DNA from 2 places in the Collimonas rhizosphaerae genome. Region 1 is predicted to be linked to the other one. Evidence: predicted binding sites of a transcription regulator. Region 1 holds the regulator's gene; the other holds the start of a gene.

Region 1 (4,125 bases):
AATGCCATTTTTGGCTCCTGTATCTAAATTTTAGACTTTAAATTTTGACTAATTGATTCATCTGCAATCGCGGTTGCAGCGAAATCCGTGATGTGAAATACCAGGCTTCTACCGTTGCGGCTCTTGCGTGCCATGAATCCCGTAAACCAGAATGTCTCGCCCAGTTGCGCCTTGCTGAATCTTCCCGAAATCTCGCCGACGGCTAGCGCGGCAATTTCGAATTCGATCAGACGCTTGATGCCTGCTTCAATCGGTTCCGAGCGGTGCTGCAATATCGCAGATACGATCGGGATGCCTGCCGGTGTGTAACGTATGACTTCACGTTCGGCGACTACGGCAACCAGTTGAAACACATTATTGGGTTGATCCACTCCTGATGAACTCGTCGGCTACGTAATGAATGCTGGTAGGCGGCTAGTATTAGGCTGCCGGCGCTTCGGTGCGATGGCTCTTGGCAGCATCTTCCTTCTGCACAGCCTTCATCATCGGCGAAGGACCGGTTTCAGCCTTCTTCAGCTTGACGGTCAGATGACGCAGCACTGCATCATTGAACTTGAAGCCGGTTTCGATTTCAGCCAGGGTTTCGCTGTCGCACTCGATGTTGAGGCAGACGTAATGTGCTTTAGCCAGTTTCTGGATCAGGTATGCCAGTTGGCGGCGGCCCCAGTCTTCCACGCGATGCACAGTGCCGCCACGTGTAGTGACGATGCCTTTGTAGCGCTCGATCATCGCAGGCACTTGCTCGCTTTGATCTGGATGGACGATAAATACGATTTCATAATGACGCATGTAAGCTCCTTTTGGACGGATTGAAAAATCGCCCACCTCGGCGTCAAGACGAGTGTGGGAAGAGGAAAACCAGCAATAGTACTAGCAATTGCAACAAAACTCAATGATTTCAGACCCGGGCCCTCGCCGGGATGTAAGTAAATAGCTAAAGAGTGGTCAAATCGCATCAAATTGTCTTGCATTTGCACAAATACTGTACAAAAATACAGACTGTTGTTATGCACAGCATCGATTGGGCGCACCAGCGCTGCCTTTGCTGTTTCTTTACCGCTTTTCCAAGCACTCCCACACCATTTTTTTACACCAAAATACGCCATGATCAAATTGACCGCACGTCAGCAGCAAATCCTCGATCTGATCAAGGACGCCATCGAAAACACCGGCTTCCCGCCGACGCGCGCCGAAATAGCAACCGAACTCGGCTTTCGCTCAGCCAATGCGGCAGAAGAACATCTGCAGGCGCTGGCGCGCAAGGGCGCCATCGTGATCTCGGCCGGCACCTCGCGCGGGATCCGGCTGACCGAAAGCGCCAGCCGCAGCCAGGGCACGCAGCTGGCCTTGCCGCACCCGGCCCTGATGCAGCTCAGCCTGCCGCTGGTCGGACGGGTCGCCGCAGGCTCGCCGATCCTGGCGCAGGAACATATCCAGGCCAGCTACAACGTCGACCCCGCCCTGTTCAGCGCCAAACCGGATTACCTGCTGAAGGTGCGCGGGATGTCGATGCGCGACGCCGGCATCCTGGACGGCGACCTGCTCGCGGTCAAGAAAGCCGACAGTGCCAGGAATGGCCAGATCGTGGTGGCCCGCCTGGGCGACGACGTCACCGTCAAGCGTTACCAGAAAATCGGCTCCACTATCCAGCTGCTGCCGGAAAATCCTGATTTCGAGCCGATCATCGTGACATCCAGCCAAGAGGATTTCGCCCTGGAGGGCCTGGCGGTCGGACTATTGCGTAGCTGGAATTAATCAGGAACGATCAAGGCGGCGCCGTTTGGTCAGTATCTGGCTGGCGATGCCGCGCAAAATATTGACCTCCTCGGTTTCCAGCTGGGTGCGCGAGAACAGCCGCTTCAGGCGCGGCATCAGCTTTTTCGGGCTGGCCGGATCAAGGAATTCGATCTCTATCAAGGCTTGTTCAAGATGGGCGAACATGCCGTCGATGTCGGTCAGGCTGGCAGCATTACCCTGGAAACCGATCTCTCCGCTGCTTGCCGGCGACACATCCTCGCTGGCTGCAACCCGGCATTCATACGCCAGCACCTGCACTGCCTGCGCCAGGTTCAGCGATGAATACTCGGGATTCGCCGGAATATTCAGCAGCACATTGCATTTTTCGACAATCTCGTTAGGCAGCCCGTAACGTTCGCTGCCGAAGATGACCGCCGCATTCAGGCTGGCATCGCCGGCCAGTTGTGCCGCCAAGGCGCGCGGCGCCATCAAGGGCGGGGAAAATTCTCGCAAGCGGGCACTCAGGGCAGCAGCGAAGTTGCAGCCTTCCAGGGCCTGCTCCAGGCTATCGACAATCCGCGCCGCCGCCAGGACGTCCTGCGCGCCGCTGGCAAACGCGACCGCTTCCTCACGCTGCAACACATCGGGGAAACGCGGATTGACCAGGACCAGCTCGGAAAATCCCATGGTTTTGATAGCGCGTGCAGCAGCACCGACATTGCCGGGACTGCTGGTTTCAACCAGCACAAAGCGCAGCCGATTGAAAAGAGACGTGTTGATTTTTGCCGGGTTCATTTAAAATAGCGCCATTACGCGGATTTCTTCGACTAAAAGTTGCTTATTTTTCGAAATATTCACTGAAACATCCGCATCGTTCATTATTATTCATCATATAGGTGGTTCTGTTCCCGGTTGGCACAGTGCCGCCATTTTAACGGAACACTATCATGCATCCAATGCTCAATACGGCCATCAAGGCCGCCCGCAATGGCGCCAAGGTCATCTCGCGCGCCTCTTTCGACCTCGATTTGCTGAAAGTCACCAAAAAGCAGCATAACGACTTTGTCACCGAAGTCGACCAGGCTGCTGAAGCGGCGATCATTGATGTACTGAAGAATGCCTATCCGGACCACGCCATCCTGGCCGAGGAATCTGGCGCCTCCGCCAACCTGCATGACGATAATGAAAACGTCTGGATCATCGATCCGCTCGACGGCACCACCAATTTCATCCATGGTTTCCCGCAATACTGCGTCTCGATCGCGCTGCAGCACCGCGGCCAGATCACCCAGGCAGTCGTGTACGACCCGACTCGCAACGATTTGTTCACAGCCACCAAGGGTTCCGGCGCCTACCTGAACGACAAGCGGATCCGCGTCGGCAAGCGCGACAAGATCGCCGACGCCCTGATCGGCACCGGCTTTCCTTTCCGCGAAACAGAAGGCCCGGCCATGGATGAATACATGAAAATGTTCCGCATCATGACGCAAAGCTGTGCCGGCCTGCGCCGTCCGGGCGCCGCCGCCCTCGACCTGGCGTACGTCGCAGCAGGCCGCCTTGACGGTTTCTTTGAAAAAGGCCTGAAACCTTGGGATATCGCTGCAGGCTCCCTGCTGATCAGCGAATCGGGCGGCATCGTCGGCGATTTCACCGGCGAATCCGATTATTTGTACAAGGGCGACGTGCTGGCCGGCAGTCCCAAAGTATTTGCGCAGATGGTCGGCTTGCTGTCGCCATTCGCCGGCAAATAGCCCACTGGATTTTCCGGGGCAAGAGAAACCCTGCCCCGGAAGCGCCATAAAACTCTGCTTTGTCATTTCAACTGCGTGGCCGGGCGACTACAATGCATGCGCAACAGCGCAATTGGACAGCCCTAACGACCATTTCTCAACTCGCAGGAGAACAATATGGCAGTCAAACCAATTCCGGACGGATATTCTTCCGTCACTCCCTACCTCATTGTCAACGGCGCGGCCGACGCAATCGCGTTTTACAAAAAAGCTTTTAATGCAGTGGAAATAATGCGCATGGAGGGGCCTGACCACAGGATCGGGCATGCGGAAATCAAGATCGGCGATTCCCACGTCATGCTGGCCGACGAATTCCCGGAGATGGATATCCGCAGCCCGAAAACACTGGGCGGGGCTGGCGTCAGCATCATGCTCTATGTTGAAGACGTGGATGTGGTGTTCCCGCGGGCAATCGCTGCCGGTGGCACGCAGGCGCGACCATTGCAAGACCAGTTCTATGGCGACCGCTCCGGCACCCTGAAAGACCCGTTCGGCCACGTCTGGACCGTAGGCACGCACATCGCCGACTATTCGGATGAAGAAATACGCGAGCGCGCCGCTGCCGCCATGAAACAAACCGGCTGACCCGCGCTTGCAC
Region 2 (4,125 bases), on a different contig from region 1:
AGTAGCAAGTCATGTAGCCGGCGGTCAGGCGGTTCCTCGATTCGGGATGCAGGTGATTGATCACGCTCAGGTTGGTGACGTGGATAGCCTGCACCATCAGGTCCAGCAGCAGGATGCCGACGATCAGGCCGGTCAGCGAGCTCTTGGCGAACACCAGCGGCAGCCACGACAGCAACAGCAGCGCCAGGCCGATGGAAGTCGAACGGCCGGCATGGCCGCGGTCCGCCAGCCGCCCGGCGTGCGAGGCAGCCATGGCGCCGGAGGCGCCGACCAGGCCGAACAGGCCGATGGTGCCGTCGGAATAATGGAAAGGCTCAGCCGCCAGCAAAAAGGAAATCGAGGTCCACAGCACGCTGAACACGGCGAAGATGATCGCACCCAGCAGGGCGCGGATGCGCAGCACCGGCTCCGCTACGAACAAGGTCAGGATCGACGCCAGCAAACGCGGATAGCTCAAGCTTTGCGATTGATGGTGGCGCGGCAGGGCGCGTCCCAGCGCGATCGCCGTCACGATCATCAGCGCCGCGCCGAACCAGTACACGGTCTGCCAGCCGCCCAGCGCCGACAGGTAGCCGGCCACGGTGCGCGCCAGCAGGATGCCCAGCAGCAGGCCGGTCATCACATGGCCGACCACCTTGCCGCGTTCCTGCGGCGCCGCCAGGGTCGCGGCAAACGGCACCAGCACCTGCGACACCACGGAAAACAATCCGGTCAGCGCGGTCCCAAGCAGGACGAACGCCATGCTCTGCGCGGTGGCGGTGATCAGCAGCCCGCAGGCGGACAGCAGGGTCATGATGACGATCAGTTTCTTCCGTTCCAGGATGTCGGCCAGCGGCACCAGCAGCATCAGGCCCAGCGCATAACCGAGCTGGGCCACGGTCACGATCAGGCCGGCGCTGCCGTTGGAAATGCCGAAGCGGGCGGCAATGGTATGCAGCAGCGGCTGCGCGTAATAGTTGCTGGCCACCGCGACGCCGGTAGCGACCGACATCATGATCACCAGGCCGGGGCTGAGTGTGCCGGGTTGTGCTTGTTCCATCTTGCAATGCCTTTGAAAATGCCAGGCGACACTTTATCCCTTATCGCTGTGCTGCGCTTTGCCACCCCGTAAACCGGCCGCCAGCGGGCCGGCGGAATATTGCGTAGAGTATTGGCTTGTCCGCAGCCAGCGCCTGCCGCAGCCTTCCATCCATCGACCCAGGAGCCTTACCATGAGCCAAGCCAGCGAAGCCCGTCCGCCGTTCCCGCCCTTCACCCGCGAGACCGCGATACAGAAGGTGAGGATGGCGGAGGACGGCTGGAACAGCCGCGATCCGCAGCGTGTGTCGCTGGCGTATACCGTCGACACTATCTGGCGCAACCGCCATGAATTCCCGCAGGGACGGGAGCAGGTCGTGCAATTCCTGACCCGCAAATGGGAGCGCGAGCTGGATTACCGCCTGATCAAGGAGTTGTGGGCTTTCGACGGCAACCGGATCGCCGTGCGTTTCGCCTACGAGTCCCACGATGCGGCCGGCAACTGGTTCCGCTCCTACGGCAACGAGAATTGGGAGTTCGATGAACATGGCCTGATGCACCGGCGTTATGCCAGCATCAACGACCTGCCGATCAAGGAATCGGAGCGCAAATACCACTGGCCGCTGGGGCGCCGTCCCGACGATCATCCGGGACTGAGCGAGCTCGGCCTGTAAGCCGTAACGGCGGCGCTTAGTGGCTTAGTGCGAGCGCCGGTATTCGTTGTAGATCAGCGAAAAAACCACCGGCACCCGGTTGGCGTTGCCGAAATTGACCGGATCGTCGGTGCGCGGATAGGCGACCGGGTAGGCGCGCAGCATATTGATCTGCGCCAGCTCGACATCTTCCAGTTGCGCCAGCGCTGCAATGGCTTCGTTTTCGATCTGATGCATCAATGACCAGGTCAGCAGCGCGTCGGCATTGCGATGGCGCGTCACGATGGCTGCGATAGCGGCTTTCAATCTGGCAGTCATGGCGTCAAGCTCCGGTCTTCTGACAACGATCATCACATCTCTCCACGCAAATTATACTGTATGTATGTACAGTATAATTCAAGCGGCGGAAATACCCAATCGATACCCGGCCGCTGCCGGCCAACTATCGCAGCGTCGCGTTGAGAATCAGCGCGGCGCTATACAATAGCGTTCTCTTCGTTAGCCAGGATGCTAGTTGCCATGACCGCCATCAACCCGCTGTTGCAAGACTGGAATACCCCATACGGACTGCCGCCTTTCGACCTGGTAAAGGCGGAACATTTCGTCCCCGCGTTTGCAGCCGCGCTGCCCGCGCACCTGGCCGAGATCGACGCCATTGCCGCCGAATCCGCGGCGCCGACGTTCGCCAATACGCTGGCCGCCTTCGACGCTTCGGGCCGCCTGAACAGCCGCATCAGCCTGCTGTTCGAAAACCTGACCGCGAGCGAAACTTCGCCTGCCCTGCAAGCGGTGGAAGTCGAACTGGCGCCGCGCCTGGCCGCGCACAGGAATGCGATCTACCTGCATGCCGGCCTGTTCGCGCGCATCGCCGCACTGTACGCGCGCCGCGCCGAACTTGACCTGGATCCTGAACAGCTGCGCCTGCTGGAGCGCGTGCACCTGGATTTCGTGCGCGCCGGCGCCAACCTGCCGCCGGCGTCGCGGGCGCGCTACAGCGCATTGACTGAACGGCTGGCCGCCTTGAGCACCGCGTTCACGCAAAACGTGCTGGCCGACGAATCCGGTTTTTCGCTGGCGCTGGAAGACGAAGCCGCGCTGGCCGGCCTGCCTGAATTCTTGCGCGCTTCGGCCCAGGAGGCGGCGCAGCAGCGCGGCTTGCCGGCCGGCAGCCATGTGATCACGCTGTCGCCCTCGCTGGCCGAACCGTTCCTGACATTCTCGGACCGGCGCGACCTGCGCGAAGCGGTCTGGCGCGGCCGGGTCGCGCGCGGCGCCCATGACGGCGTCCACGACAACCGGCCGGTGGCCGCCGAAATCATGGCGCTGCGCCAGGAACAGGCGCAGCTGCACGGTTATCCGACCTATGCCGACTACCAGCTGGTCGACCGCATGGCCGGCAAGCCGGAAGCCGTGTCAGCCTTGCTCGGCAAGGTATGGGAGCCAGCCAAGAAGAAAGCCGAGGACGACCGCGCGGCGCTGACCGAGATGGCGCGCAGCCTGGGCCAGCCGACGCCGATCGCGGCCTGGGACTGGCGTTACCTGGCCGAGAAAGTGCGGCAGGCGCGCTACGATCTCGACGACGCCGAACTGAAGCCGTACTTCGCGCTGGAAAACATGATCGGCGCCATGTTCGACTGCGCCCAGCGCCTGTTCGGCCTCAGCTTTGTCGAGCAGCACGGGGTCGCGCTGCATCACGCCGACGCCCGCCTGTGGGAAGTGCGCAACCGCGACAATGCGCTGATCGGCTTGTTCATCGGCGACAACTATGCGCGCGCCAGCAAGCGCAGCGGCGCCTGGATGCACATCTTCCGCAGCCAGTCCGGCCACAACGGCGGCACGCTGCCGGTGGTCATCAACAACAATAATTTCGCCAAGGCGGATGTCACGCTGCTGAGTTTCGACGACGTCCGCACCTTGTTCCACGAATTCGGCCATGGCTTGCACGGCTTGCTGTCGCAAGTGAAATACGAGCGCTTGGCCGGCACCCAGGTGCTGCAGGATTACGTCGAATTGCCGTCGCAGATTTTCGAGAACTGGGCTGAGGAAGAAGTGGTGCTGCAGCGCCATGCCCGCCATTACCAGAGCGGCGCGGCGATGCCTCCGGCCTTGCTGGAAAAGCTGAAGCGCGCGCGCCAGTTCGACCAGGCCTGGTCCACCATCATGTACGCCGGCCCGGCCCTGATCGACATGGCGCTGCACTCGCTGCCGAACGGCAGCAAGGTCGACATCGCTGCCTTCGAAGCCCAGCAGTGCGCGCTGCTGGGAGTGCCGCAGGATATCGGCCAGCGCCATTACCTGTCGCACTTCCAGCATCTGTTCAGCGGCCCGGATTACGCGGCGGGTTATTACGTGTACATGTGGGCCGAAGTGCTGGATGCCGACGCCTACGACGCCTTCATCGAAGCCGGCGATCCGTTCGAGCAGAAAATCGCCGAGCGCCTGCGGCGCTACATCT

The links. The regulator LexA, encoded in region 1, represses DNA repair genes until DNA is damaged. The targets are predictions, from matches to a motif close to ACTGTATNNNNATACAGT.
Region 2: V8G57_RS19385 (DUF2471 family protein) is a predicted target of LexA. The motif match lies at 2,044-2,061, and genes of this name have one in related genera.

Annotation. Positions count from the first base shown of each region.
Region 1 covers NZ_JBANDC010000003.1:190,125-194,249, forward strand. Annotated here, with positions in the region: gene rpsR (30S ribosomal protein S18) at 1-8, opposite strand, end outside; gene priB (primosomal replication protein N) at 24-371, opposite strand; gene rpsF (30S ribosomal protein S6) at 421-789, opposite strand; gene lexA (transcriptional repressor LexA) at 1,105-1,755, shown strand; gene V8G57_RS05385 (RNA methyltransferase) at 1,756-2,532, opposite strand; gene V8G57_RS05390 (inositol monophosphatase family protein) at 2,685-3,488, shown strand; gene V8G57_RS05395 (VOC family protein) at 3,645-4,112, shown strand.
Region 2 covers NZ_JBANDC010000015.1:79,709-83,833, reverse strand. Annotated here, with positions in the region: gene V8G57_RS19395 (MFS transporter) at 1-1,039, opposite strand, end outside; gene V8G57_RS19390 (nuclear transport factor 2 family protein) at 1,212-1,691, shown strand; gene V8G57_RS19385 (DUF2471 family protein) at 1,716-1,988, opposite strand; gene V8G57_RS19380 (M3 family metallopeptidase) at 2,190-4,125, shown strand, end outside.